DNA from 4 places in the Denitratisoma sp. agr-D3 genome. Region 1 is predicted to be linked to each of the others. Evidence: predicted binding sites of a transcription regulator. Region 1 holds the regulator's gene; each other region holds the start of a gene.
What was found. Region 1 encodes sigma-54, which starts transcription at its own class of promoters, with help from an activator protein. Its sites were predicted from a motif close to TGGCACNNTTCCTGCT; they were not measured.
Positions count from the first base shown of each region.

Region 1 (7,462 bases):
CAGCGCCCGGCCCTGCTGGCCTTGGCCGCCTCCCTTCACCTGCCCCTGCACCGCATCGGCACGACCGAAGCCGGCCCCGCCGGCGACCTGCGTCTGCTGGATGCCCAGGGGCAGCCCCTCCCCGTCCGCCGACGGGGGTACGATCACTTCGTTCCCTAGCCCCTCATCACCAGCTCCTGACAGCCATGGCCAAGAATCCTCCGCCCCCCCTCAAATTCCTCTTCACCGATCCGGCCCACCTGGTGGCCTGCGGCTTCGGCAGCGGGTTGTCCACCTTCGCCCCGGGCACCGTCGGTACCGCCTTCGCCTGGGCCAGCTACCCGCTGCTGCGCTTCGTCTTTCCCTCCGATCCAGTCTGCCTGCTGGCCCTGTTCTTTCTCTTTGTCTTCGGCGTCTATGCCTGCCACGTCACCGGCCGGCGGCTGGGGGTGGTGGACCACGGCTCCATCGTCTGGGACGAAATCGTCCCCTTCTGGGGCGTGCTGATGTTCTGTCCGCCGGCCCTGATGCCCTCGCCCCACGGCTACTACTTCTCCCTGGACGGTTTGCTCTGGCAGACAGCGGCCTTCTTCCTGTTCCGCCTGTTCGACATCATCAAGCTGCCGCCGGCGGGCTTTTTCGACCGCCAGGTGAAGAACGGCTTCGGCGTGATGATGGACGACCTGATGGCCGCCGGCCATACCGTCCTCGTCCTGGCCCTGCTCAAGCGCCTGCTGGGCTGATGCCGGCCATGGACCCGCGCCTGGCCGACCTTTCCGCCCGGGTCGGAGCCGCCCTGGCGGCCCGGGGACTGACCCTGGCCACGGCCGAATCCTGCACCGGCGGCTGGGTGGCCCAGGTGCTGACCCACACCGCCGGCAGTTCGGCCTGGTTCGAGCGGGGCTTCGTCACCTATTCCAACGAGGCCAAGCAGGAAATGCTCGGCGTCCCCGTCGCCACCCTGGAAAACCACGGCGCGGTGAGCCTGGAAACCGCCGCCGCCATGGCCCTGGGCGCGCTGCAAAACTCCAAGGCTTTGATTTCACTGTCGATTACCGGCATCGCCGGGCCGACGGGTGGCTCACCGGGTAAGCCAGTGGGTACCGTATGCTTCTCTTGGTGCTTCCGGGGCGAAGCGCCCCGGAATCGTCGCCGACGCTTCGGCGGTGACCGGGAAACCGTTCGCTATCAAGCACTTGTCTTCGCCCTCGAACAACTGCTGGCGCTCCTTGCCAAAAAGCCCTAGCGGGGCGGCAAGAAGCGTGCCATTCATGCCATAATCGGCCCAATCATTGAAAGGACACTCCATGGACGACAACAAGGCAAAGGCCCTCCAGGCCGCCCTGGCCCAGATCGAAAAACAATTCGGCAAGGGCTCCATCATGAAGATGGGCGAAGGCCAGATCGAAAACGATATCCAGGCGGTTTCCACCGGCTCCCTGGGCCTGGACATCGCCCTGGGCATCGGCGGCCTGCCCCGTGGCCGCGTCGTCGAAATCTACGGCCCGGAATCCTCCGGCAAGACCACCCTGTGTTTGCAGGTGGTGGCTGAAGTTCAAAAACTGGGCGGCGTGGCCGCCTACATCGACGCGGAAAACGCCCTCGACCCGGTCTATGCCGGCAAGCTGGGCGTCAACGTGCCCGACCTGCTGATCTCCCAGCCCGACACCGGCGAGCAGGGCCTGGAAATCGCCGACATGCTGGTGCGTTCCGGCGGCGTGGACCTGATCGTGATCGACTCCGTCGCCGCCCTGACGCCCAAGGCCGAAATCGAGGGTGAAATGGGCGACCAGCTGCCCGGCCTGCAAGCCCGCCTGATGTCCCAAGCCCTGCGCAAGCTCACCGCCAACATCAAGCGCACCAACACCCTGGTCATCTTCATCAACCAGATCCGCATGAAGATCGGCGTCATGTTCGGCAACCCGGAAACCACCACCGGCGGCAACGCCCTCAAGTTCTACGCTTCCGTGCGCATGGACATCCGCCGCACCGGCGCCATCAAGAAGGGCGAGGAAGTGATCGGCAACGAAACCCGCGTCAAGGTGGTGAAGAACAAGGTGGCCCCTCCCTTCCGCGAAGCCCACTTCGACATCCTCTACGGCGAGGGCATCTCCCGCGAGGGCGAAGTGGTGGAACTGGGCGTGGAAAACAAGATCGTCGAGAAGTCCGGCGCCTGGTATTCCTACAACGGCGAGAAGATCGGCCAGGGCAAGGACAACGCCCGCGAATACCTGCGGGAACATCCCGAGATCGCCGTGGAAATCGAGAACAAGGTGCGCGCAGCACTGGGCGTCAATGCAATCCCCACCGCGAACAGCGAAGACTAAGGAACCCCTGAGCGTCGGCGAGCTGAAGGCCAAGGCCGTTCGGCTCCTGGCGCGCCGGGAACACAGCCGCGCCGAACTGCTGCGCAAGCTGTCCCCCCACGGCAACCCCGAGGACATTGAAACCGTGCTGGCCGATCTGCAACGCCACAACCTGCAATCCGACGCCCGCTTCGCCGAAAGCTACGTGCGTAGCCTGGGCGAGCGCTTCGGCGTCGCCAAGCTGCGCCACACCCTGCGCGGCAAGGGCATCGCCACCGAGGTGGTGGAGGCGGAACTGGGCAAGGCCGACCTGGCGGACGATAGCGAGCGGGCCCGGGCCGTGTGGGCCAAGAAATTCGCAGCGGCACCGACGGACGCCAAGGAATGGGCCCGCCAAGCCCGCTTCCTCCAGTCCCGGGGCTTTGCCACGGACGTCATCCGCCGCGTGTTGAAGGAACTGGACGCATGTTGAGCGACACCTCCACCCTGCCGCCGGTCCGGCTTTCCGCCAGCAACCTGCGCAAGAAATACAAGTCCCGCACCGTGGTCAAGGACGTGTCCTTCGACGTGGGCAGCGGCGAAGTGGTGGGCCTGCTGGGCCCCAACGGCGCCGGCAAGACCACCTGTTTCTACATGATCGTCGGCCTGGTTTCCGCCGACGGCGGCGAGATTGGCCTGGAAAGCCCGGGCGCCCGCGACCGGCTGACCCACATGCCGATCCACCGCCGCGCCCACCTGGGCCTGTCCTACCTGCCCCAGGAGAACTCGGTGTTCCGCCGCCTCACCGTGGCCGAGAACATCCGCGCCGTGCTCGAATTGCAAAATCTCACGCCCCAGCAGATCGAGGGCCACCTGGACGAACTGCTGCAAGAACTGCACATCTCCCACATCAAGGACAGTCCGGCCATCGCCCTTTCCGGTGGCGAACGGCGCCGGGTGGAAATCGCCCGGGCCCTGGCCACCAGTCCCCGCTTCATCCTGCTGGACGAACCCTTTGCCGGCGTTGACCCCATCGCCGTGCTGGATATTCAAAAGATCATCGGCTTCCTCAAGGCGCGCAACATCGGCGTGCTGATCACCGACCACAACGTGCGGGAAACCCTGGGCATCTGCGACCGCGCCACCATCATCAACGAGGGCGAGGTGCTGACTTCGGGCACGCCGGAGGAAATCATTCATAATGAAAACGTACGCCGTGTCTATCTCGGAGAAAATTTCCGCATGTAGGGCCCAGGGCCCGGCGGCAGCACAACGATGAAACAATCGCTTCAGCTCAGAGTTTCCCAACACCTGGCGCTCACGCCCCAGTTGCAGCAGTCCATCAAGCTGCTGCAACTATCCACCTTGGAGCTCAACCAGGAAATCGAGCAGTTCCTCCAGGACAATCCCCTGTTGGAACGGGATGAGCCCGCCAGCGACATGAGCAGCTACACCCCCGGTGGCGACGCCTTGCAAACCCCGCAAACCGTCACCACGCCGGCCGAGAGCGAAACCACCCCGGCCAGCGACAACAACGATGAACTGAGCTGGGGCAACGACTTCGGCACCCCGGGCAGCGGCAACAGCAACCGCGACCCCAACGACGACAACGACACCGATGCCGGTGAAATCCAGGCGGCCGCCACCAGCCTCGGCGACCACCTGCTGACCCAGCTGGCCATGACCCAACTGCCGCCCCGGGACCGCGCCCTGGTGGCCTTCCTGATCGAAGCCCTGGACGACGACGGCTACCTGGCCCAACCCTTGGAAGAGCTGGTGGACGTATTGCCGGAGGAACTGGGGGATGACCCGGAGGAGCTGCTGGAGGAACTCCAGATCGCCCTGCGTCACGTGCAGAATTTCGACCCCACCGGCGTCGGCGCCCGCAGCCCGCGCGAATGCCTGCTGCTGCAATTGGCCGTGATGCCCAAGACGCCGGTGCATGAACTGGCCACGGCCATCGTCGCCGGCCACCTGGAGCAACTGGCGGCCCGCGACTTCGCCCGCATCAAGAAGGCCCTGGGTTGCAACGACGACGCCCTGCGCGACGCCCAGAACATGATCAAGGGCCTCAACCCCCGTCCCGGCGCCCAGTACGCGGCCCTGGACACCCGCTACGTCACCCCCGACGTGATGGTGCGCAAATACCGGGGACGCTGGACCGCCAACCTGAACTCCGACGCCATGCCGCGCCTGCGCATCAACCGGCTCTACGCCGAGCTGCTGCGGCAGAACCGGGGCAGCGCCTCCTCCGGCCTGTCCGGCCAGTTGCAGGAAGCCAAGTGGCTGATCAAGAACGTGCAGCAACGCTTCGACACCATCCTCCGGGTCAGCCAGGCCATCGTGGACCGGCAGCGGGCCTTCTTCGACCACGGCGAGGTGGCGATGCGTCCCCTCACCCTGCGCGAGATCGCCGACACCCTGGGCCTGCACGAGTCCACCATCTCCCGGGTCACCACGCAAAAGTACCTTGCCAGCCCCCGGGGCGTGTACGAACTCAAATACTTTTTCGGCAGTCACGTGTCCACCGACACCGGCGGCGCCGCATCGAGCACCGCCATCCGCGCCCTGATCAAGCAGCTGGTCGGGGCCGAGGACGGGCAAAAACCCCTTTCCGATGCGCGAATTGCAGAAATCCTCGGTGAACAGGGTATCGTGGTGGCGCGGCGGACCGTCGCCAAGTACCGCGAGTCCTTGAACATACCGCCGGTCAACCTCAGAAAGACTATCTAAAGAGAGAAGGAGGCATCATGAATCTCAACATCACCGGTCATCATGTGGAAGTCACCCCCGCGATCCGTGAATACGTTAGCGGCAAAGTGGAAAAGGTCATCCGCCACTTCGACCACGTCACCAGCACCCACGTCATTCTCTCCGTGGACAAGACCAAGCAGAAGGCTGAAATCACCCTGCACGTGAAGGGCAAGGACATCCACGCCGACGCCGTGGGCGAGAACCTCTACGCCTCCATCGACGCGATGGTGGACAAGCTGGACCGGCAAGTGGTCAAGCACAAGGAAAAGGTCACCGACCACAACCACGACAAGCGCGCCACCGGCGCCGCCAATCCCGCCGAATAAGCCGGCCCTGCCCGGGAATGCCGAAGTCCCCCCGGATCGCCGGCATTCCCGATCCGTCCCGCCACGGCGGGGTTCTTCAGGGGTTGTCCATCCACCCATGAATCAGATCGCCAAAATCCTGCCCCTCGACAATGTCGTGGCGGACCTGGAAGCCAGCAGCAAAAAAAGGGCATTCGAACAGGCCGGCCTGCTGTTCGAGAACAACCACGGCATCGCCCGCGCCACGGTTTACGACGCCCTGTTCGACCGGGAAAAACTCGGCTCCACCGGCCTCGGCCAGGGCATCGCCATTCCCCACGGTCGCATCAAGGGCCTCAAGGAAGCCCGCGGCGCCTTCCTGCGCCTGGCGGCGCCGGTACCCTACGAGGCTCCCGACGGCCAGCCGGTGAACCTGATGTTCGTCCTCCTGGTACCCGAGGCGGCCACGGAAAAGCATTTGCAACTGCTGTCCGAACTGGCCCAGATGTTTTCCGACAAGGCCTTCCGCGAAGGCCTGCTCTCCGCCCCCGACAACGCGGCCCTGCACGGCCTGTTCCAGCAATGGCACGCAAGCTGACGGTCGCCGACCTCTACGCGGCCCAGGGCGAATTCCTCACCCTGAGCCACATCTGCGGCGACATCGGCCGCAGCATCGCCACGCCCCGGGACGACATTTCCCCGGCGGACATCGTCGGCCACTTGAACCTGATCCACCCGGAGCGCATCCAGGTGTTCGGCATCCCCGAACTGGTCTGGGCGGCCAAGCAGCCGGAAGACAAGCTGCGCCACCAGATCCACGAAATCATGCAGGCCCCCTGCCCCGCCGTCATCGTCGCCGACAACTGCGGCGTGCCCGACGTGCTGCGCCAGGAATGTGAAGCCACCAACACTCCGCTGCTGGTGTCGCCCCAGTCCGCCGCCGTGGTGATCGACGTGCTGCGCCTGCACCTGTCCCGGGTCTTCGCCGAAACCATCGCCCTGCACGGCGTGTTCATGGACGTGCTGGGCCTGGGCGTTCTGCTCACCGGCGACTCCGGCGTGGGCAAGAGCGAGCTGGCCCTGGAACTGCTGACCCGGGGCCACGGCCTGGTGGCCGACGACGTGGTGGAAGTCTCGCGCATCCCTCCCGATGTGCTGGAAGGCCGCTGCCCCGAACTGTTGCAGGACTTCATCGAAGTGCGCGGCCTGGGTTTGCTCAACATCCGCACCGTGTTCGGCGAAACCGCCTGCCGGCGCAAGATGCGCCTGCGCCTGATCTGCTACCTGCAAAAGCCCCAGCCCGGCGTGCCCCAGGCGGCGCGGCTGCCGCTGGATGCCCAGACGGAAACGGTGCTCGGCGTGCCGGTGCGCAAGGTCACCATCCCCGTCGCCGCCGGCCGCAACCTGGCGGTGCTGGTGGAAACCGCCGTGCGTTCGACCATCCTCAAGCTGCGCGGCATCGACTGCATGCAGGAATTCCTCGACCGCCAGCACAAGGCCCTGGCGGGTGACATGAACTAGGCTGCCCGCCAGCCGCCCCGGTTTTCACGATTGCCGTTCCACTCAACCACTGAAGGAGACGCATCCATGAAGAAAATCGCCCTCGCCCTGATCACCGCCACCCTCGCCCTCGGCAGCGTCAACGCCCTGGCCGCCTCCGAGGCCCAGAAGGCCCAGCAGGAAAGGATGAAGTCCTGCAATGCAGACGCCAAGGCCAAGAACCTGTCCGGCCCCGCCCGCAAGGATTTCATGAAGTCCTGTCTGAGCGGCGGCGAAGCCGCCCCGGGTGCCGCCGCCCCCAACGCCCAATGCGAGGAAAAAGCCATGGGCAAGAACGGCAAGCCCCTGGCCGGCGCCGCCAAGGGCGCTTTCATGAAGAAGTGCCAGGCCGAAGCTGCCGCCGCGAAATAAACGGCACGCCGCCAACAAAAAAGGCCGGGAGTCCCCGGCCTTTTTTATTGCCCGTGCAACACAGGAGTCATTCGTCGTCCATCGCCATCAGCGGGATCACGCCAGGGGCCACGGGCATTTCCTGGTCGAACACCACGTCGCCCTCGGCATCGGGAATGCCGGTGGTCTTCAGATTCTTGAAGTCGAACAATTGGTGGTCCATCAGGTGGGAGGGCGTGACCCGGCCCAGGGCGGCGAACATGTTCTTGA
Region 1 is NZ_BAAGIA010000001.1:238,424-245,885, reverse strand. It holds gene thiL (thiamine-phosphate kinase) at 1-159, shown strand, start outside; gene ACYQ2U_RS01140 (phosphatidylglycerophosphatase A family protein) at 186-722, shown strand; gene ACYQ2U_RS01135 (CinA family protein) at 722-1,225, shown strand; gene recA (recombinase RecA) at 1,287-2,306, shown strand; gene recX (recombination regulator RecX) at 2,275-2,757, shown strand; gene lptB (LPS export ABC transporter ATP-binding protein) at 2,751-3,512, shown strand; gene ACYQ2U_RS01115 (RNA polymerase factor sigma-54) at 3,540-4,997, shown strand; gene hpf (ribosome hibernation-promoting factor, HPF/YfiA family) at 5,015-5,344, shown strand; gene ptsN (PTS IIA-like nitrogen regulatory protein PtsN) at 5,442-5,900, shown strand; gene hprK (HPr(Ser) kinase/phosphatase) at 5,885-6,823, shown strand; gene ACYQ2U_RS01095 (PsiF family protein) at 6,890-7,213, shown strand; gene ttcA (tRNA 2-thiocytidine(32) synthetase TtcA) at 7,281-7,462, opposite strand, start outside.

Region 2 (7,462 bases), on a different contig from region 1:
CAGGAACATCAGTGGCGCGGAATCCATGTCCAAGGCCATGCTGGACAAATATGTCCGCAACTTTGGCGAAAAGGGATTGAAAACGGCCGAAGCCAGGGCCTTCTATGCCATGGCCCTGGCCGACAAGAGAGACCATGACGCGGCCCGCAAGGCTTTCCGCGAATCCCTGCCCATTCTGATCGAACAAGCCCGTTCCGATGAAGATGCTGGCACCGGCAGCGCAAAACATGTCCGTCGACTGAATACGCTGATCGAACGCTATATTCGCCTGCTGGCGGAGGATGCACGGGACAACCCGGCCCTGCGCCGGGAGGCCGCGGCGGAGTCCTTCCGCCTGGCAGACATTGCCCGGGGCAGCAGTGTGCAGCGTGCCCTGACTGCCAGCGCCGCCCGGGCCACCATCGCCGATCCCCAACTGGCGGACCTGGCCCGACGCGAGCAGGATGCCCAGCAGCGCAGCAACGCCTTAACCAACCTCCTGACCCAGTTGCTGTCGTCGCCACCGGATCAGCAATTGCCGCAAATCCAGGCCAAGCTGAAGCAGGATATCGACACGCTCAAGTCCGAACGGCAACAACTGAAGAAAACCATTTCCCAGCGTTTCCCGGACTATGCCGACCTGGTGGAACCCCAGCCCGCTACCCTGGCAGGCGCCCAACGCCTGCTGCGGCCGGGAGAGGCCCTGGTTTCCTGGTACTTTGGCGAAGAGGGGGGCTGGGTATGGGCGATATCCAAAGACGGCGAGCCACAGTTTTTTGATGTGGGCCTTAACCGGACCGAACTCAGCAAAATCGTGACCAAGCTTCGACAGGCCCTTGATCCCGGCGTCGCCTCCATTGATGAAATTCCCGACTTTGATTTGTCCAAGTCCTATCAGTTGTACGCCGCCATCCTCAAACCGGTGGAATCGGTATGGGGCAAGGCTCAAGTTCTGCTCGCTGTCCCCCATGCCGAATTAGGCCAACTACCCTTGCCCCTACTGCCCACCGAGTCCGTCGCTGGGGTTGCCAAAACCATGCCGCCCTTTGAGGGCTACCGCCAAGTCCCCTGGCTGGCTCGTCGCATCGCGGTTGCGCAATTACCTTCCGTTACGGCACTCGCCAGCTTGCGCAAACTACCACCGGGCGATGCCAACCGCCGCCCATTCATCGGCTTTGGCGACCCACTGTTCAGCGTCGACCAGGCCCGCAAGGCCAAGGTTGCCCTGGCCAGCAGCCAACTGGCGACCCGTGGCGCACCGCTGAAGTTGCGCAGCGCGCCCCACACCTCCGGCGTCAGTTCCGCCGAGCTTTCCCTGCTACCGCGCCTGCCGGACACCCAGGAGGAAATCAGCGAAATCGCCAAGGTGCTCAAGGCCGATCCGGCCCAGGACATCTACCTGCAAGCCCGGGCCACGGAAAAAACCGTGCTGAATACCCCCCTCAACAACCGCCGGGTGGTGATGTTCGCCACCCACGGCCTGGTCCCCGGCGAACTGGATGGCCTGACTCAACCGGCCCTGGCCCTGACCTCGCCGGAAGTGGCCGACCCGGGCGGCGACGGCCTGCTGACCATGGAAGAAATCCTTACCCTCAAGCTCAATGCCGACTGGGTGGTGCTCTCCGCCTGCAACACGGCGGCCGGCGAGGGCGCCGGATCGGAGGCCGTGTCCGGCTTGGGCCGGGCCTTTTTCTACGCCGGCGCCCGGGCCCTGCTGGTGTCCAACTGGCCGGTGGAAACCGTGGCCGCCCGCGGCTTAATGACGGACCTGTTCCGCCGCCAGAGCGATAACGCCAGCCTGGGTAAGGCCGAAGCCCTGCGCCAGGCCATGCTGGGCCTGATGGATGGACCGGGCAGCGTGGACGCCAAAACCAAGCGTGTCAGCTTTTCCTACGCTCATCCGTTATTCTGGGCGCCCTTCATCGTGGTGGGCGACTAAACCTTTTTTGCGGGAGCCTTTATGAACAAGACCTTGCTGCTGTCCCTCGTCTCCGCCGCCGTGCTGGCCGTCTCGACCAGCGCCTCCGCCGCCCCCCTGATCAAGGATAGCGAGGCCAAGCTCCCCGCCGCCAGCGGCGGCCTGGCCACGCGCGGCATCACCCGAGGTCCCGGCATCAAGCAGATTTCCCCCGACCCATCCCAGGACATCAAGTCGCCCCTCAATCTGAAGGTGGCCTTCGAACCCCGGGGCGGCGCCAAGATCGACCTCTCCAGCGTCAAGGTGACCTACCTCAAGTCGCCCTCGGTGGAGCTGCTCGACCGGGTCAAGCCGGGCCTGAGCGAGACCGGCATTGATTTGTCCGGCGCGGAAGTGCCCCCTGGCGACCATCAGATCCGGGTGTCCGTCACCGATAGCGAGGGTCGTCAGTCCAGCTCCATCGTCGAACTCAAGGTCGTGAAATAAGCTTCATGAAGTGTCCCTACTGCGTTTCCGAACTCAACGACGACGCCCTCGTCTGCGTCCACTGCCGCCGCGATCTGTACTTGTTCAAACCGCTTCTGGCGAAGATCGAAACGCTGGAACAGCAAGCGGCAGCCGTGCCCATCCTCCAATCCCGCATCGAGGAGTTGGAAGCGCAGTTGCACCAGGACGTTCTTGCGGCAGCGCCGGCGACGGCGGCCTTGGCCGCGCCGTCCTGGCCCACCCTGCTCGGCCGCTGGCTACAGTTCTGGCTGTTGCCCCTAGCCCTGCTGCTCACGGCCCACGGCCTGATCGTGCTGGCGTACGACCTGGACACCTTGTACTTGCGCCTGGTATCCCTGTTGATTCCCCTGCCTTTCGGTTTCTTCCTGCTGCGTCGCCACGCCGTCGGCCTGACCACGACCCTGGTCAGCGCCTTTGCCATGGCGCTGCTGGCGGTGCTCGGCATGAGTTGGATGACCGCGCAGGTGGACCATGTCCCGGTCCTGCCCCAGGACGCGCGGGAATGGCGCGAGTTTCTTGAATATGCCGCCAGCGTCGGCTTCAGCTTCATCAGTGGCGCGGTGGTCGGCACCATGCTGCGGGTGCGCCGCCAACTGCGGGAAAACCGCGACAGCGCCGCGCTGCGATTGGCGCAGACCCTGGGCAAGGGCAAGGAAAGCGCTGAAAAGGCCCACGCCATCGCCAACAAGCTGAACGACATGATCGGCACCATCACCACCCTCGCCACCACGGCCATTTCCATCTACACCGGCCTCAAGGGCGTGTTGGGCAACTAGAAACAATCGGGCACTGACGCTGCAAGGCATTCCCTACTGGCCGGGCGAACCGCCAGTAGGGAGTAGCCCCAGCGTTGTCACCCTCATCCCCACCGCCCTCGTTCCGGCCAGTTCGTGTGCCACAGCAGACACCCTGTCTTCGCTGCGACCACATTCCCCGCACGCCCCGCAGACGGCTGCGCCTCGGCAGTGCACCATTGACGCGCCGAAATGCGCCCTCGGGAGGTGTTTTCTCGCCGAAAATCCTAGCTTCGCACAACAATGATGCGTATTATTTGTTTTTTGCACCATAAAGGTGCTACATATTTGATTGACGATGATCAGGCTGGGGGAAATTCGTTATGGCACAATTACTCCCCTCTTTTCCGGCGTTTGGCATAGAAGCTGCTAAATCGCCGGACTGCGAAAAATATCGCCAGTTCCCAATCTGATCTGTGTTTAACGCTTAGGAGCGCAACCAATATGACCACGCCTCAAGATGTGATGAAGATTGTCAAGGAGCAAGAAGTCAAATTCGTCGACTTCCGCTTCACCGATACCCGCGGCAAAGAACAGCACGTTGGCGTGCCCGTGTCCGCCTTCGGCCTGGAAAAGTTCGAAGACGGCCATGCCTTTGACGGTTCCTCCATCGCCGGCTGGAAGGGCATTCAAGCCTCCGACATGCAACTGATGCCCGATGCCGACTCCGCCTACATCGATCCCTTCTTCGATCAAACCACCCTGGTGCTGACCTGTGACGTGGTGGACCCCACCGACGGCAAGGGCTACGACCGCGACCCCCGCTCCATCGCCAAGCGTGGCGAAGCCTATCTGAAGTCCTCCGGCTTGGGCGACACCGCCTACTTCGGCCCCGAACCCGAATTCTTCATTTTCGACTCCGTCGAATGGGGCGTGGATATGTCCGGCGCCCACGTCAAGATTAATTCCGAAGAAGCCGCCTGGTCCTCTTCCGAGAAGTTCGAAGGTGGCAACACCGGTCACCGTCCCGCTGTGAAGGGCGGCTACTTCCCCGTTCCCCCCGTCGACTCCTTCAACGACATCCGCGCTGAAATGGTGCTGGCCCTCGAAGCCATCGGCATCCCCGTCGAAGTGCACCACCACGAAGTGGCCACCGCCGGTCAAAACGAAATCGGCACCAAGTTCGCCACCCTGGTGAAGCGCGCCGACTGGACCCAGGCCCTGAAGTACATCGTGCACAACGTGGCCCACCAATACGGCAAGACCGCCACCTTCATGCCCAAGCCCATCGTTGGCGACAACGGTTCCGGCATGCACGTGCACCAGTCCATCTGGAAGGACGGCAAGAACCTGTTCGCCGGTAGCGGCTACGCCGGCCTGTCCGAGTTCGCCCTGTACTACATCGGCGGCGTGATCAAGCACGCTCGCGCCCTGAACGCCATCACCAACCCGCTGACCAACTCCTACAAGCGTCTGGTGCCCGGCTTCGAGGCCCCCGTGAAGCTGGCCTACTCCGCCAAGAACCGTTCCGCTTCCATCCGTATCCCCTTCGTTCACAGCGACAAGGCTCGCCGTATCGAAACCCGCTTCCCCGATCCCGGTGCCAACCCCTACCTGGCCTTCACCGCCCTGATGATGGCCGGCCTGGACGGCGTGCAGAACAAGATTCACCCCGGCGATCCCGCCGACAAGAATCTGTACGATCTGCCCCCCGAAGAAGACGCCAAGATCCCCACCGTGTGCTCCAGCCTCGAACAGGCCCTGGAATACCTGGACAAGGATCGCGAGTTCCTGACCCGCGGCGGCGTGTTCTCCAGTGACTGGATCGACGCCTACATCGGCCTCAAGATGGAAGACGTGACCCGCTTCCGCATGACCACTCACCCGGTCGAGTTCGACATGTACTACTCTGTCTAACTTCCTCGGAAGTGCGGCGTAAAAAGGACGGGGCAACCCGTCCTTTTTTATTTCCAGCCCTTGGCACTACACTGGTGCCAATTCCATTACCGATCCACGCCATGAGCCTCCGCTTCCGTCCACTTCTGCTCGCCCTGCTCATCCCCGCCGCCGCCCAGGCCGGCGTGCTTTACAAATGCACCAGCGAAAACGGCGGTACCACCTACACCAACACCCGCGACGGTTACCGCAACTGCACCGTGGTTTCCCGCGACGGCCCCGCCGCCGTCTCCGCACCGGCCCGCGCCAAGAGCTCCACCAGTTCACCCGCCGACTTTCCCAAGGTCAGCGGCGACACCCAGAAAAGCCGTGACAATGACCGCCGCCGCATCCTCGACCAGGAGGTGGCCAGTGAGCAAAAAGGCCTGGAAGAAGCCCGCAAGGCCCTGGCCGAACAGGAAGCGGCCCGTGTTGCGCCCGAGCGCCTGCAAGCCCTGCGTGATCGCATTGCCCTGCACAACCGAAACCTCGATGCCCTACGCCGTGAACTGGAAAAATTTCACTAAGTTTCACAGGAGTGGCGCAGTTATGACAATGGAAAATTCTGTGGCGTACTTCTTGCTGACCTGACCGCCATGAACTCACCCGACGCCTCCCTGGCTGCGCCCTCCGCCGAACTGGCGGGTTCCCTCGCCGGCCTGGACCTGCTTTCCTCTGCAGTCATCCTGCTGGACGAGCGCAATCTGATCCGCCACATGAATCCGGCGGCGGAGAATCTGTTGGCGGTGAGCCAACGCACCTGGTTGGGGCGTTCCCTCTTCCAACTGCTGGGCAACTCCTCGGTGCTGGCCTCGGCCCTCGACAGCGCCATCAGCAACAACTGGAGTTACACCGGCCACAACATCCAGGTTGCCCGGGGCGAGAAGGCGGTGCTGCACCTCGATTGCACCGTCACGCCGCTGGAGGCGCCGGGCATCCGCCTGCTGCTGGAGTTCCGCCCCATCGACCAGCAACTCAAGGTGGCGCGGGAAGAACGGGAGGCCGTGCAGCAGCAGGCCAACCGGGAACTGATCCGCAACCTGGCCCATGAAATCAAGAACCCCCTGGGGGGCATTCGCGGTTCTGCCCAATTGCTGGAACGCGAGTTGAACAACCCGGCCCTGCGGGAATACACCCAGGTCATCATCAGCGAGTCGGACCGCCTTCAGGATCTGATGCAACGCCTGCTCTCCTCCCACCGCACCATGCAGCCGGGGCAGGTGAACATCCACGAAATCCTGGAACGGGTGCTGCGCCTGATCCACGCCGAGTTCGCCGGCGTTCGCGTTCGCCGCGACTACGATACTTCCCTGCCGGAATTGACCGGCGACCGGGAACAACTGATCCAGGCCATTCTCAACATCACCCGCAACGCGGCCCAGGCCATGAGCGGCAAGGGCGAGATCATCCTGCGCACCCGCGCCCTGCGCCAGGTCACCCTGGCGAAAAAACGCTACCCCCTGGCACTCGAATTGCAAGTGATCGACAACGGTCCCGGCATTCCCGAGGAAATCCGCGACAAGATTTTCTATCCCCTGGTTTCCGGGCGGGAAGGCGGCAGCGGACTGGGCCTGACCCTGACCCAGAGTTTTATTCATCAACACCACGGCAGCATCGAGGTGGAATCGCGGCCCGGCCGCACCTGCTTCCACATCAAGCTGCCCCTGTCCAACGAACAAGGCAAAACACAATGAATCCGGTTTGGATTGTCGACGACGACCGCTCCATCCGCTGGGTCTTCGAAAAAGCCCTGGCCCGTGAAGAAATCAGCTACCGCAGCTTCAGCTCCGCCGTCGAAGCCATGGCCGCTTTGGAATCGGGCCAACTGCCCCGGGTGCTGGTGTCCGACATCCGCATGCCCGGCCAGTCCGGCCTCGAACTGCTCAAGCACGTCAAGGCCATGTGGCCGGACCTGCCGGTCATCATCATGACCGCCTACTCCGACCTGGATTCCGCCGTGGCCGCCTTCCAGGGCGGTGCCTACGAATACCTGCCCAAGCCCTTCGACGTGGACCAGGCGGTGGACCTGGTGCGCCGCGCCATCGAGGAGACGCCCCACCAGGAAAGCGCCCCCGAGTCCGTCAGCCTGGTGCCCGAAATCCTCGGCCAGGCGCCCTCCATGCAGGAGGTGTTCCGCGCCATCGGCCGCCTGTCCCAGTCCCACGCCACGGTGCTGATCAACGGCGAGTCCGGCACCGGCAAGGAACTGGTGGCCCGCGCCCTGCACCGCCACAGCCCGCGCAAGGAATCCCCCTTCATCGCCATCAACACTGCCGCCATTCCCCGCGACCTGCTGGAATCCGAACTGTTCGGCCATGAGAAGGGCGCCTTCACCGGCGCCGCCGCCCAGCGCCGCGGCCGTTTCGAACAGGCCGAGGGAGGCACCCTG
Region 2 is NZ_BAAGIA010000002.1:557,518-564,979, reverse strand. It holds gene ACYQ2U_RS07650 (CHAT domain-containing protein) at 1-1,918, shown strand, start outside; gene ACYQ2U_RS07645 (hypothetical protein) at 1,940-2,383, shown strand; gene ACYQ2U_RS07640 (hypothetical protein) at 2,389-3,180, shown strand; gene glnA (type I glutamate--ammonia ligase) at 3,643-5,055, shown strand; gene ACYQ2U_RS07630 (DUF4124 domain-containing protein) at 5,157-5,600, shown strand; gene glnL (nitrogen regulation protein NR(II)) at 5,670-6,767, shown strand; gene ntrC (nitrogen regulation protein NR(I)) at 6,764-7,462, shown strand, end outside.
Region 2: the regulator sigma-54 is predicted to act here: its motif matches at 3,554-3,569, upstream of glnA (type I glutamate--ammonia ligase).

Region 3 (7,462 bases), on a different contig from region 1:
GGAACTGAAAATGGGCGCCAAGATTTGGGAAGGCGCGGGCGGTTACTCGCCGACCATCGGCATTATCGGCGCGGTGATGGGCCTGATCCACGTGATGGAAAACCTGACGGATCCGTCCAAGCTGGGCGCGGGGATTTCGGTGGCCTTCGTCGCCACCATTTACGGCGTGGGCATGGCCAACCTGTTTTTCCTGCCGGTGGGCAAGAAACTGATGTCCAACATTTCCCGCCTGGTTTCCCTGCGCGAAATGTACGTGGATGGCTTGGTGGGCATCGCCAACGGCGACAACCCGCGCATCATCGAAAGCCGTTTGCAAGGCTATCTGCCGGACTGAGGCTGCCATGCACTATTCCCGCCATCGTCGCGAACGACGCAAGCAGCAAGGTGAGGAGCTCGAGAATCACGAGCGTTGGCTGGTGTCCTATGCCGACTTCATCACCCTGATGTTTGCCTTCTTCGTGGTGATGTACGCGATTTCCTCGGTGAACGAAGGCAAGTACAAGGTCCTTGGGGATGCCCTCAATCTGGCCTTCCGCGCCGCGCCTGGCGACACGACAGGTGCCGCGCCGGTGTCGATCAGCCCGAACGTGACGGCTCCCATGTTCATGCCCCTGCGCCGGACACCGGCCCAGGTCAAGCAAGACGAGGCCACGCGGCAGTTGCTGGAAAAAATGCGGGCCATGATGAAGGAGATCCGGACCACCCTTGCTCCCTTGGTTCAGGAGGGCTTGGTGAATGTGACCGAAGGGCCGCGCGGCGTCACGGTGGATTTTGACGCCAGCGTTCTGTTTGCCCCCGGCGATGCCCGTTTGGATACCTCGGCCATCCGGGCACTGGTGGTGGTGGCGCAGATCGTCGCACCGGCAACCTTCCCCATCACGGTCGAAGGGCACACGGACAATGTGCCCATCAGCACCCCGCTGTATCCCTCCAACTGGGAGTTGTCCGGCAATCGGGCTTCCAGCGTGGTGCGGCTGTTCATTGAAAGCGGCGTCTCCCCCAAGCGGCTCACCGCCATCGGTTATGCCGATCAGCGTCCGGTTGCCGATAACAGCACCCAGGATGGGCGCCAGAAGAACCGTCGAGTGTCCATCGTCATGGAAGCCATGCCGCCCCAGGACAGCCGGGCGCCCGAGAACATCCTGAAACAACCCTAAGAGTTTTGCGGCACGCTGTCCGCAGTCGCGTCAGCGACTAGGCGCTGCCGATGGTGCGGCCGTGGCTGATGCTGTTGGTCTGACCGTCGGGGCCGTAGGTGGCGGGGCGATTGGCGGCCGCCATCAAGGTCTGGATCGCCTGCTGGTTGTTGCTCAGGCGTTCGGCCACCAGGCGGCCGTTGATGTCGTTGAGAAGCTTGGCTTCGCTGGCCAAACCGATGAAGCTGGCCCAGAGTTCCTGGTGTTCAGCGGCTTGTTGGGTCATCCACTGCTTCAGGCCTTCCCGGTCCGTGGGGATGCCGCTTTCGGCCATGAGCACTTGGCGTTTTTCGCTTTGCTGGCCTAAGGTTTCCGCCAAGGTGGTTTTGCTGGCGGTCAGGGGGGCGATCTCGTCCTTGCGCCCGGCGGTGAGTACTTCCTGTTCGGCCTTCAGCAGGCCGACGAATTTTTCCACCAACTGCTTTTCCGCGGCCAGCAGCGTGAAGAACGACTGTGTCTGGGCCGCTGTCGTCACGGTGGTTTAGGCCTGGGGACGACCGCGCAGCATCTGCTTGACGTTGTCGAGCAAACCGTCGGCGATGCGTTCGGGATCGATCTGGAAACGACCCTCGGCGATGGCCTGCTTGATTTCCTTGACGCGATCACTGTTCACCACGGGCGTATTGGCCATGGCGCTTTGCACTTCTTGCATGTGCTGGGTGAAGGTGGCCACTTGGGCCTCGGCTACGCCACCCGATGCCGTCTGGGCGGCCGGAACCGACCGGGCCGTTACGGTGGCACCGGGCTGGTTCAGACTAGGGGACGAGTTGTTGATCTTCACGGCAAATTCCTTTCCACTCAGGGAGCTCTGTACTGGTTAACGGTATTCCACGTCAAAACTTTAGAGCATCGTCCTGTGGCAATCGTTGGACGGATTCTACGATAAATCAGTGTGTTATTTCAACAATGCCGCCAGCCTTGGCAATGCCGCTGACAACCTGACCATTGGGCAGGCGAACCCGGACCACGGCCTCCTCGCTGGCGTTGTTGAGGGCCTGGCCCTCGCTGGAAACGGAAAAGCCGCTGCCGCGGCTGACGATGGTGACCCGTTGCCCCTGTTGCACCACGGTCGGCAAGCGTAGGGCATCGCTACGCAGGGGCTGGCCGGCGATGAGGGAAACCCCCAGGGTCTTGCCCAGTGCCAATTGCGGCGAGTCCAGCAGGTTGCCCGGAAATTCGGTGATATCCCCTTGGCGGATCTCGATGTCCGCGTCGCTCAGGGTTTGGCCGGCCCCCAGGTTGCGGCGGGCGACCAGGTAATTACCCATGATCTTGACCTGAACGGGGACGAACAGCGCCCAATTGGCGCCGGCGATGCATTGCACCGTGACTGTGGTTCTGCCCCACAGCCGCCCGCCGTCCTGGCGCACCTGAAAGCCCGAGCAGGGCGGCAGTTGGTTGGCGGGATCGATATGGCCCACGCTATAGCTCACCGCGCCCGACATCCCCTTGGTCTGGGCGCGCAAGAAATCCTCCGCCGCTTTTTTGACGGCGGCCGGATCCTGGTAGGCCTGTACCCCGGTGGACAGGGCAAGCAGCGCAAGCATGGGGAGGCGTTTCATCGACCCATTCAAGCATGGTGCGCCGCCATGGGAAAGCCGGAAAGCCTCCCGATTTACCCGGTAGTTTTCCCGGTAGCCGATGCCTGGGCGGCAAGTTTTGCCGAATACCGGGGAAATGGCGGCAAGACCCGCTGACGCGGCAAGGCAGTAGGGACGGGAAATCGGCCTGTTTGGCTCAACCATGCGGATAAAGGTGGTGGCATGGAATCTGCATCTCGGCAGCTATCCAGATTTCTTTAGGCCTTGCCATCATGATCGATCGATTGGACCGCGAATTCGGCGTCAAGCAAAGCGCTCTGAATCTTCGTGCCTATCGGCAGGAGCTGCTGGCCTCGAATATCGCCAATGCCGATACGCCTTATTTCAAGGCCCGGGACATCGATTTCAAGTCCGCGTTCCAGAACGTCATGTCCGGTCGCAATACCGGCAGTGTCGAGTTGGCCCGCACGTCTTCGGCCCATATCCAGGGCCAGAGTGACGGTCAGTTCGATCCCCAGGCCCAGTACCGCACCGAGTATCAAGGCGCAGTGGACGGCAACACCGTCAACATTGACGTGGAGCGGGGAGCCTTCGCCGAGAACTCCATCCACATGGAAGCCTTGCTGACCTTCCTCAAGGACAGCATCAAGGAAATGCAAACCGCGATCCAGGGGCAATAAGCGATGTTGAATCTGTTCAATATTTCCGGCTCCGCCCTCACTGCCCAATCGGCACGCCTGAATGCCGTGGCCAGCAACCTGGCCAACGCCGACAGCGTGGCCGGGGCCGACGGCAAGCCCTACCGCGCCAAACAGGTGGTGTTCCAGGCCACGCCCATGGGCAACGACGGCGGCAAAGGCGTGCGGGTAACCCAGGTGGTGGAAAGCGCCGCGCCCCTGCGCATGACCTACGACCCCGCCAATCCTGCCGCCAACCAGGACGGCTATGTGGCGATGCCCAATGTCAACGTGGTGGAGGAAATGGTGAACATGATCTCCGCCTCCCGTGCCTACCAAACCAATGCCGAAGTCATGAGCAACACCAAGTCGCTCATGCTCAAGACCCTGGCCATCGGCCAGTAATTCATTCGTTCAGGAGAGTCGTCATGGCAACCAGCACCGTCAGCAATAGCAACAACAATTCCGCGTTTGACTATACGTCCCTGAACGGCACCAGCAAGACCACAACCTCCACCGAGGAATCCCAGACCCGCTTCCTCAAGCTGCTGACGACCCAGTTGCAGAACCAGGATCCCCTTAACCCCATGGACAACGCCCAGATGACTTCGCAAATGGCCCAGTTGAACATGGTGGACGGCATCAATAAGATGAATACCTCAATGCAGAGTCTGTTGACCTCCATGACTAGCGCCCAGACCATGCAAGCGACCTCCATGGTGAACCACGGCGTTCTGGTGCCCGGCTCCGGCCTGACGGTGACCGGCAAGACGGACACCGCCGCCGGTACCGCGGTGGGCGGATACAAGCTGGCATCGGGGGCCGATACCGTCAAGATCACCATCAAGGATTCCGAAGGCAATGTCGTCAAGACCAACACCATCACCTCGGTCAAGGAAGGGGTGAATGCCTTCACCTGGGACGGCCTCAACGAAGCCGGCGAGATGGTGGCGAACGGCAACTACACCTTCAGCGTGGAAGCTGCCCAAGGGGGCAACAAGGTCGATGCGACCGCTTTGACCCTGGGCGTCATTTCCAGCGTAACCAACGGTACCGACGGTCTGACCGTCAATGTGAGCGGACGCGGCTCCTACAAGCTGTCCGAAATCGAACAGGTTTTCTAAAGGGGAAGAGTCATGGGTTTCCAACAAGGGCTTAGCGGCCTCAACGCTTCCTCCAAGGCACTGGAGGCCGTCGGCAACAACGTGGCCAACTCCGGCACCGTCGGTTTCAAGTCGGCCAACGCCCAGTTCGCCGACGTATTTGCTTCCTCCTTGGCCGGCTCCGGCAGCGGCCAGATCGGTATCGGTGCCAATCTGGCCACCGTGGCCCAGCAATTCACCCAGGGCAACATCACCTCCACCAACAATCCCCTGGACATGGCCATCAACGGCAACGGCATGTTCCGCTTGTCCAACAACGGCGTGATCAGCTATTCCCGCAACGGCCAATTCCAGTTGGACAAGAACGGTTTCATTACCACGCCCGATGGTTTGCACTTGACGGGTTATGCCGCGGATGCAAACGGCAATATCGTGCCCGGCAACCTGGTGGACTTGCAGGTGGTAAACACCAACATTGCTCCCCAGGTGACCACTGCCAGTCAAATTCAGTTGAACCTGGATTCCCGGGCCAAGGCGCCGACTGCGATGACGGGTGGCTCCCTGGCGGGCAATATCGTGTTGACCTCGCCGGTGACTATCACCCAGGGTAGTAACGACACCTTGCAACTCACAGTAGACGGCGTTGCGGTCAACATCACCGTCCCTCCGGGAACCTATCAGTCCCTGGCGGATTTCGCCAGCAAGGTCGAGACCCAGATTAACGCGGCCTTGGGCAACTCCGGCGCAGGCGTCACGGTGACTCTTGATACCTCCAACCACTTGGTCATCAAGTCCAAGAGTGTTGGCACCGTCGGTAGCCAGGGGAGCGGCTCTTCCGTGGTATTGGTTGGCGGAACCTCCGTACCTTCCATCCTGAGCGCCTCCACCCATGGGAAGTTGACGGGCACACTCGCCACTCCGCTGACGGCGACTACAGCCAATGCCATTCTGGCCACTAACAATACCTTGACGATCAGCGTGGATGGCGGCGCAGCTGTGACGACATCCAGCTTTGCCGGGAGTTACAGCACATTGGCCGATCTGGCCACCACCATCGAAGGTCGGATCAATGCGGCCCTGACGGCACAAAGCAAGACGGTGACGGTTTCCGTGTCGCCTACTAATCAGCTGGTCATCACCTCGAACACCACCGGGGTTACGTCGCAGGTAGCATTAACGGCCGCGGCGGCCCCCGATGCTGCGGTTGCATTGTTCGGTGCATCGCCCACCATCGTTGCAGGTGCCACGGGTCCCACCTCGTCCACGAGTGGCGGGTTGACAGCCTCCACAGTCCTCGGTTCCTACGGCGGTTATGTCACCGGTACGGTGGCCTTGAGCGCATCGTCGGCCTCTCCTCTGCCAGCCACTGGGTCTCTGACATTCGTCGTGGATGGTGGCCCTACTGTGACATCCAACATCACCGGCCCTTTTACATCCCTCGCCAGCCTGGCTTCGGCGATTGAATCGTCAGCGTCTCCCGCGGGAAGAATTACGGTCAGCGTGGTGGGCAGCCAGTTGCGGGTGACGTCCACGGCGACTGGAGCCACTTCTTCTGTTGCCGCCCCTGGCGGCACTTTGGCGGCAACGTTGTTCGGTGCCACTCCGGCAACGACCACGGGCGGACAGACTTCCATTCAAATCACCCAGGGGGTAAACGATTTCCTCCAGGTCAAGGTGGATGGTGTCGAGGCGGACATCACCATTCCGGCCGGTACTTACACGGCAGCAGAGTTGGCCGGCAACCCTTCCGGCACACCGCCCGTGATCGGCTTGATCCAGACACTGATCAACAAGGCTCTGGGCACCACCGGCAAGGCGGTGGATGTGAGGCTAAACGGCACCGGGCAACTTAGCATCACCTCGACCTCAAGCGCTGGTGAAGGCTCCACGGTGAGTTTGGTGGGGGGTACCGCCGCTAAGACACTGCTGGGTTCCCTGCCCGTTGCCTTGACCGGTACGGGCCCGACCTGGATCGAGGGCGGTGACAATTTCAGTATCACCAACACTCTGAGCTACACCTCCTCTACTTCGCAAACGGTGTACGACTCCCTGGGCAATCCCCACAACCTGAACATCTATTTCGTCAAGACCTCCCAGGGCAACCGCTGGCAGGCCTATACGACCCTGGATGGGGCCAATTTGGCCGGGCCGATCCCGATGCAGTTCAATACGTCCGGGGTGTTGACCACGGCCATGCCGCTGACCCAGAGCTACACCCTGAACAACGGCGCCACCTCGCCCCTGACCTTTACCCTGGATTTCACCGGATCCACCCAGTACGGTGTGAACTTCGGCGTTAACCAGTTGCTGCAAGACGGCTATACCTCTGGTCGCCTGTCGTCCATGTCGGTGGCGGACGACGGCACCATCCAGGGCCGTTACTCCAATGGCAAGTCCCGCAACATGGGGCAGGTGGTGTTGGCCAAGTTCAACAACAACAATGGCTTGCAGTCCCTGGGCGGTAACCAGTGGGCGGAAACGGCTGAATCCGGCCAGCCCATTCCCGGCACGCCAGGCCAGGGCAGTCTGGGTGTCATTCAGGCCGCGTCGGTGGAAGAGTCCAACGTGGATTTGACCGCCGAACTGGTGAACATGATCACCCAGCAGCGGGCTTATCAAGCCAATGCGCAAACCATCAAGACCATGGACCAAATCTTGCAGACACTGGTGAACTTGCGTTAATGCCGGCATAGATTGCCGGCCTCACTGGAGCTGAACGATGGATCGCCTGATTTACACCGCCATGTCTGGCGCCTCCCAGACCCTCAGCCGGCAAGCGGCGGTGTCCCACAATCTGGCGAACGTTTCCACCACCGGCTACCGCTCCGAGGAACACCGGCTGCGGGCGGTCCAGGTGCTGACCAAGACCGTTCCCGGTACCGGCGCCGCCTTGCCGACCCGGGCCTTTGCCGTGGATGCCAGCACCCACACCGACTTCTCCCAGG
Region 3 is NZ_BAAGIA010000005.1:86,946-94,407, reverse strand. It holds gene ACYQ2U_RS14155 (flagellar motor protein) at 1-334, shown strand, start outside; gene motD (flagellar motor protein MotD) at 342-1,157, shown strand; gene ACYQ2U_RS14145 (flagella synthesis protein FlgN) at 1,195-1,671, opposite strand; gene flgM (flagellar biosynthesis anti-sigma factor FlgM) at 1,678-1,977, opposite strand; gene flgA (flagellar basal body P-ring formation chaperone FlgA) at 2,084-2,743, opposite strand; gene flgB (flagellar basal body rod protein FlgB) at 3,010-3,417, shown strand; gene flgC (flagellar basal body rod protein FlgC) at 3,421-3,819, shown strand; gene ACYQ2U_RS14120 (flagellar hook assembly protein FlgD) at 3,843-4,538, shown strand; gene ACYQ2U_RS14115 (flagellar hook-basal body complex protein) at 4,551-7,199, shown strand; gene flgF (flagellar basal-body rod protein FlgF) at 7,237-7,462, shown strand, end outside.
Region 3: the regulator sigma-54 is predicted to act here: its motif matches at 2,956-2,971, upstream of flgB (flagellar basal body rod protein FlgB).

Region 4 (7,462 bases), on a different contig from region 1:
TGCCGGCGCCGTTGCGCGGGACTTGCGGGGTGACATGGTTGTCGCGGACCCGGTCGATGCGGATCTGGTCGGCGTCGATGGCGCCCGACTCGGACATGACCGAGGCTCGCTCCAGACAGTTTTCCAGTTCGCGGATATTGCCCGGCCAGCTATGCTGCAACAGGCGCCGCACGGCGGCCTCGGTGACGGTGACTTTGCGCCCCTGGCTGCCGCCGATGCGCTCGGCCAGGTGGCGGGCGATTTCCGGCAGGTCCTCCATGCGCTCGCGCAGGGCGGGCAGGGAGATGGGCATCACGTTGAGCCGGTAGTACAAGTCCTCGCGGAAGTCGCCGGTATCCACCGCTGCCTCCAGGTCGCGGTGGGTGGCGGCGATGAGGCGCACGTCCACCTTTACCGTGCGGCCGCCGCCGACCCGTTCCAGTTCGCCTTCCTGCAAGACGCGCAGCAGCTTGGCCTGGAAGGCCGGCGAGATTTCGCCGATCTCGTCGAGGAAGAGGGTGCCGCCGTCTGCCATTTCGAAGCGGCCCTTGCGGGCGCCGATGGCGCCGGTGAACGCGCCTTTTTCATGGCCGAAGAGTTCGGATTCCAACAGGTTTTCCGGCAAGGACGCACAGTTGAGGCGCACGTAGGGACCACGGGCCCGGGGCGAGTTGTAATGAATGGCGTTGGCAATGAGTTCCTTGCCGGTGCCGGTCTCGCCCCGGATCAGCACGGTGGTGTTCCACTTGGACACCATGCGGATCTGGTCGAACACCCGACGCATGTGGTCGGAATGACCGACGATGTTGTCGAAGCCATGGCGGTTGCGCACGGTGCGACGCAGTGTGTCGCGCTCCTCGGCGATGCTCTTCTTCTCCTGCTCGATGTCGAGGGAGAGGCGCACGCTCTGTCCGATCAGGTTGGCGATCATCTCGACGAAGCGGGTGTGTTCGGGCAGGCGACCGTCGTCCGGTTCATGGGGTTGGACGGCTAACACCCCTTGCAGGGTGCCGCCGACGTTGATGGGCACGGCGATGAAGGGCAGTTCCGGTTCGTAGAGATCGAGCCGGTTGAGGAAGCGGGCGTCGTCGCCCAGACAGGGAATGGCCAGGGTGCGGTTTTCCTCGAGGATCTGCCCGATCAGGCCTTCGCCGGGTTGGTAGCGGATGGGCTCGTACTCCGAGTCTTCCATGCCGTGCACGGCGTGGGCGCGTAGTTCGCCGGTATCCGGGTCCACCACGCTGACCATGCCCCGGGTCAGACCGCCGGTGATTTCCAGGGCGCGCAGCACTTCGCGCAGGGTTTGGCGGAAGTCGAGGGAGCGGGACAACACCTGGCTGACCCGGTACAGGGTGTCGAATTGGGTCCGCAGCAAAGTGGGCGGATGGGAGGAGAAGTGATCGCTCATGATGGTTCTCCTCAGCGGCTGACCGGTAGCAGGATGTGCATCGTGCAGCCCTGGGGCGGGCCGGATTCGATGGCGATGGTGCCGCCGTGGTCCACCACGATCTGTTGCGCGATGGCGAGGCCGGTGCCCATGTGTCGGCCCTGGGGCTTGGTGGTGAAGAAGGGCTCGAACACCTTGAGTTGCAGGTCGGCGGGAATGCCGGGGCCGCTGTCCTGCACCAGGATTTCAATGTCGTTGCCCACGGTGCGGGTGACCAGGGTCAACTCCCGCTCGCGCCAGCCGCGCGTGCTCATGGCGTCGATGGCGTTGTCCACCAGGGATTTGAACAAGGTGATCAGGCTGTTGGGGTAGCCGTTGATGGGCGGCAGCGTGGCCTGGGGTTTCCAGGCGACGCTGATGCCTGCCGCCAGCAGGCGGGGCGTGGACAGGTCGAGCACGCTGTGCAGCAGTTCGTTGATGTTGGCGGTGGCCGAGGCGGTGGAGGATTGGCGCGGAATCATGCCGCGCAGTTTTTCCAGCGCTTCCTCGCCGTTCTTGAGGGCTTCGGCCAGGGCCTGGGTCATGGGCTCATCCTGATTGCGGCGGGCCATCATGCCCACGGCGGAGGAGATCATGTTGAGGGGGCCTTCCAGTTGGTACACCGCCGCGGAGAGGCTTTCGCGCAAGGCGTTGACCCGTTCTTCCTCGGCCACCAGGGCTTGCAGCGCGGCCATGCGGGCCTTTTCCTGCTGGGCACGCAGGCTGGTGGTTTCCTTCGCCACCAAGAGCAAGTAGACATTGGCCTTGGCGGTGAAAAAGGCATCGGCATGGTCGTCGTCCACCTTGACCCAGACCCCGGAGCAGGAGAACCAGCGCGGCGTGCCATTCCCCTTGCGGTCAATGCGGACCTCCTGGTCGAGGAAGGCATAACCGTCCTTGGCCGTGGCCGGATCGCGGTTGTAGGCGCTGCCCAGGGCGTCCAACAACAGATGGGCGGGCTCGGCCATGTCCAGGTCGGTGAGCAGCTTTTTGTATTCCTGGTTGTCCAGCACCACCTTGTTGTTCTCGTTGAGCAGGGCCAGCACCATGGGGGCGCCGTCCACCACCGAGCTGATCAGGGCCATCTGATTGCGCACCTTGCATTCGAGCCGGTGTACGTCGGTCAGGTCGCGGTGCAGCCCCAGGTAGTTGACGATCAGGCCCTGGTCGTCGGTGACCGGGGTGATGGTCAATTCGGCCAGATAGCGGCTGCCGTTCTTGCGCCGGTTGATCAGTCGTCCGGTCCAGGCCTTGCCACGGGAAATGTTGCGCCAGAGGGCCTTGTACACCTCGGGCGGGGTGGTCTTGTTGGACAGCATCGATTCGTTGCAACCCACCGCCTCGCTGGGGGCATAGCCGGTGACGCGGCTAAAGGAGGGATTGACGTAGAGGATGTTGGCGTGGGCATCGGTGATGGAGATGGCGATGTCGGCCTGTTCCACGGCGTGGAGGAACACGTTGTCGCCGAGCAGGCCGGCATCGGGTTGGCAGTGGGCAGGGGTGGTGGGCAGCAGGCTGTCCGTTTCGGTTTTTTTCGTTTCCATGGCGCGCTGGCTCCTGAAAGACTGCCCACATCAAGGCACTATGGGCTTGATTAGCAGGTTCCGTGCCCTTTTGTCGGATATGCAACAAGAAGGACTTAGGCGCTTTTCGGTTTTTTGCCGACAGCGCCATTGTTGGGTATCCGACAAAACCTTGTGCGTCGGTGAATGCGTCGCGGTGGCCGCGCTTGGGGGAATAAACCCAATGATGGTGCGGACTTATGGCTGATGCACGAAAAGGGGGAGGAAAGGCGTAGGCGGATGGCACGGTTTCTGCACTTGGGGCATCAAGGAGACGCCGCCATGACCGCCTACATTCTGATGCTTGTTTCGACCGCCCTCATCAACAACGTGGTGTTGGTGAAGTTCCTCGGTCTGTGCCCCTTCATGGGGGTGTCCAAGCAAATGGACAGCGCAGTCGGCATGGGCCTGGCCACCACCTTTGTCATCACCCTGGCCTGCGCCTTCTGTTGGATGTTGGAAAACTGGATCCTGATTCCTTTCGACATCGTCTATCTGCGCATCCTTTCCTACATCCTGGTCATCGCCGCCGTGGTGCAGTTCACCGAGATGGTGGTGAAAAAGACCAGCCCCGACCTCTACCAGACCCTGGGCATCTACCTGCCCCTGATCACCACCAACTGCGCCGTGCTGGGATTGCCCCTGGTGAGCGCCCAGGAAAAGAGCCCCTTCGTTTATGCCGTGATGTTCGGCTTCGGCTCCTCCGTCGGCTTCACCCTGGTGCTGGCCATGTTCGCCGGCATCCGCGAGCGCCTGGCCTTGTCCCGGGTGCCGGCCACCTTCGCCGGCGCGCCCATCAGTTTCATCACCGCCAGTCTGCTGGCCCTGGCCTTCATGGGCTTCTCGGGCCTGCCAGTGAAATGAGTCGCCGTCAGTTTCAGGAGTTGCCAACATGATCGCCGCTATTTTCAGTCTCACCGCCTTGGGCTTGTTCCTCGGTTTGGTGTTGGGTGTCGCCGACCGGATTTTCAAGGTGGAGTCGAACCCCGTGGTGGATGAAATCCTGGCCATGATGCCCGGTTCCAACTGCGGCCAATGTGGCTTCCCCGGCTGCGCCGGCGCCGCCAACGCGCTGGCCGACGGCAAGGCCGCCGCCAGCGTCTGCCCGCCCGGCGGCAAGGATCTGGCCCTGGCCCTGGCGGCCAAGTTGGGTCTGTCCCTGGATCTGTCCCAGGTCAAGGACGAAGGCCCCCGCATCGCCCACGTGACCGAGGAAATCTGCATCGGTTGCTGCCGCTGCATCAAGGCCTGCCCCACCGACGCCATCATCGGCGCGGCCAAGCAGATCCACGCCGTGATCCGCGAGGCCTGCACCGGTTGCACCAGTTGCGTGGACCGCTGTCCCACCGAGGCCATGACCATGCAGCCGGTGCCCGTCACCGTGCAGCACTGGGTGTGGCCCAAGCCCCTGGCGGCCTGATTCAGACTGATCATTCGGAGAGCCGCAATGGGCTTCATGGAAAAAATCTTCAAGCAACCGCGCTGGGGCGTCCATCCCGACGATCACAAGCGTCCGGCCGCCGATGCGCCCTTGCGCCATCTGCCCACGCCGTCCCGTCTTTACATTCCCCTGGTACAGCACGTCGGTGCTCCGGCACGGCCGGTGGTGTTGGTGGGACAGAAGGTGCTCAAGGGACAGTTGATCGCCGAGCCCGGCGGCAACATCTCGGCGCCGGTCCATGCCTCCACCTCGGGTACGGTGGTGGCCATCGGCGACATCACCGCTCCCCATGCCTCGGGCCTGACCCTGCCCGCCATCACCATTGAGTCCGACGGCCGCGATGAATGGATCGCCACCGAGGGCGTGGCCGATCCCTTCAGCCTCAAGCCCGAGGAGATCACCAAGATCACCGCCGCTGCTGGCGTGGTGGGCCTGGGCGGCGCCACTTTCCCTTCCGCCGTCAAGTTCAGCCTGGGCAAGCGCCTGGAAGTGAGCACCCTGATCGTGAACGGCGGCGAGTGCGAACCCTATCTGTCCAGCGACGACGCCATCATGCGCGGCCATGCCGACCAGGTGATCGACGGCGTCCGTCTGATCATGTACGCCATCGGCGCCCGCCAAGCCCTGGTGGGCATCGAGGACAACAAGCCCGAGGCCATCGCCGCCATGCGCAAGGCCGCCGAGGGTTTCGACAACATCCATATCCGCCCCGTCCCCGCCTGGTATCCCATGGGTTCGGACAAGCAGTTGATCCAAGTGCTGACCGGCAAGGAAGTGCCTGCCGACGCCCGCGCCGCCGAACTCGGCGTGTTGGTACACAACGTGTCCACCTGCGCTGCCGTGCATAAGGCCGTGCGCCTGGGCCAGCCCCTGGTGGAACGCATCGTCACGGTGAATGGCGGCGCGGTGCAGAAGCCGGGCAATGTGTTCGTGCCCATCGGTACCCTGGTGGACGAGTTGGTGGCCTTTTGCGGCATCAAGGAAACTCCGTCGCGCCTGATCCTGGGCGGCCCCATGATGGGCACGCCCTTGCCCCATGGCCGCACGCCGGTGGTGAAGGGCGCTTCCGGCATCCTCGCCTTCAACGCCGAAGAGGCCGCCGTGCCCGAGGCCGGCCCCTGCATCCGCTGTGGCAGCTGCTCCAAGGCCTGTCCCATGGGATTGCTGCCCTTGGAAATGGCGGCCCACATTCGCGCCGACGATCTGGAAGGCGCCGAGGCCTATGGCTTGCAGGATTGCATCGCCTGCGGCTGCTGCTCCTTCATCTGTCCGTCCCACATCCCCCTGGTGCAGTATTTCAACCATGCCAAGGGTGAGCTGTACGCCCAGGAGCGCGCCAAGTTGCGCACCGACGCCACCAAGCGCCTTGCCGAGGCCCGCACGGCGCGGCTGGAGCGCGAAGCCAAGGAAAAGGCAGAAGCCGCCGCCCGACGCAAGGCCGAGCGGGAAGCCGCCAAGAAAGCCGCCGCCCAGGCGGCGACCACCGAAGGAGCCGCATCATGAGCCAGTCCCCCATGGTCCAAGTGGTGGCCGCTCCCTATACCTACATTGCCAAGAGCGTCGGCAACGTGATGAGCTGGGTCATGATCGCCCTGGCTCCGGCGACCTTGTACGGTTTCTGGCTCTATGGCTGGCCGGCGATTTTCCTCTGGACCATCACCATCCTGTCCACCCTGGGCGGCGAGGCCTTCTGCCTGCGCCTGATGGGCAAGGACGTGAAGCCGGTGCTGCGAGACTGTTCCGCCGCCCTGACCGGCTGGCTGCTGGCCGTTTCCCTGCCGCCCTGGGCGCCCTGGTGGATCGGCGTGGTGGGTGGCTTGTTTGCGGCGGTGTTCGGCAAGCAGGTGTTCGGTGGTCTCGGCCAGAACCCCTTCAATCCGGCCATGGTGGCCCGGGTGGCGTTGCTGATTTCCTTCCCCGTGCCGATGACCTCCTGGGTGGCCCCCTTGCCCATCACGGCCGTCGACGCACCCAGCCTGCACCAGGGCCTGATGATCACCCTGACCGGCGTGCCCAAGGCCTACGACGCCATCGCCAGCGCCTCCCTGCTGGGCTTTGCCAAGACCGAAATGAGCCGGGGCCTGGATCTGGTCCAGGCCTTTGCCGCGACCACCGCGCCGGGGCTATCCCTGGAAGGTTTCCGCCAGGGCAGCCTGGGGGAAACCGCATCGCTGCTGGTGGCGGGCGGCGGCTTGCTGCTGCTGTGGCTGCGCATCATCACCTGGCACATCCCGGTCGCCATGCTGGCGGGTGTGGCTGTGCCGGCCCTGATCGCCCACGGCCTGGACCCCACCCATTACCTGAGCGTCGGCGTCCACCTGCTGTCCGGCGGGGTCATTCTTGGCGCCTTCTTCATCGCCACCGACTACGTGACTTCCCCCAACACGCCCCTGGGGCAGATGGTGTTCGCTTTTTCCATCGGCCTGCTGACCTGGATCATCCGCACCTGGGGCGGCTATCCCGAGGGCGTCGCCTTCGCCGTGATGTTGATGAACACCTTGACGCCGGTCATCGACCGCGCCTTCAAGCCCCGCATCTACGGCCGCAACCGGCGCGGCAAGCCCATCGCGGCGGACAAGGTTAACTGAGGCGAATCGACATGAGTCTGCAAGCATTGCGCGAAAAACTCGGCTACCACGCCGCCGCCCTCGGGGTGATCGCCCTGGTGGCCAGCGTCACCCTGGCCTTTGCCGATAAGGGCACCCGCGAGGGCATCGAGGAGGCGGAAAAACGCGACCTCCAACAATCTTTGGCCCAGGTGTTGCCCGAGGGTTTTGCCGACAACGACCTGCTCAAGGACAAGGTTGCCATCAAGGATGACAAGGGCCAGGAGGTCCAGGTCTTCCGCGCCCGACTCAAGGGCGAGGCCAAGGGCGCCGTGTTTCAGCAGGCCAATCGCGGCTATGCCGACGACGTGGTGGTGCTGATGGGCGTGGATGTGAGCGGCAAGCTGCTCGGTGTCCGCGTCGTCAAGCATCGGGAAACCCCCGGCCTGGGCGACAAGATCGAAGTAGCCAAGGGCGACTGGATTCTCAGCTTCAACGGCAAGTCCCT
Region 4 is NZ_BAAGIA010000004.1:90,739-98,200, forward strand. It holds gene nifA (nif-specific transcriptional activator NifA) at 1-1,387, opposite strand, end outside; gene nifL (nitrogen fixation negative regulator NifL) at 1,399-2,949, opposite strand; gene rsxA (electron transport complex subunit RsxA) at 3,250-3,831, shown strand; gene ACYQ2U_RS12275 (RnfABCDGE type electron transport complex subunit B) at 3,860-4,387, shown strand; gene rsxC (electron transport complex subunit RsxC) at 4,424-5,911, shown strand; gene ACYQ2U_RS12285 (RnfABCDGE type electron transport complex subunit D) at 5,908-6,996, shown strand; gene rsxG (electron transport complex subunit RsxG) at 7,008-7,462, shown strand, end outside.
Region 4: the regulator sigma-54 is predicted to act here: its motif matches at 3,002-3,017, upstream of nifL (nitrogen fixation negative regulator NifL).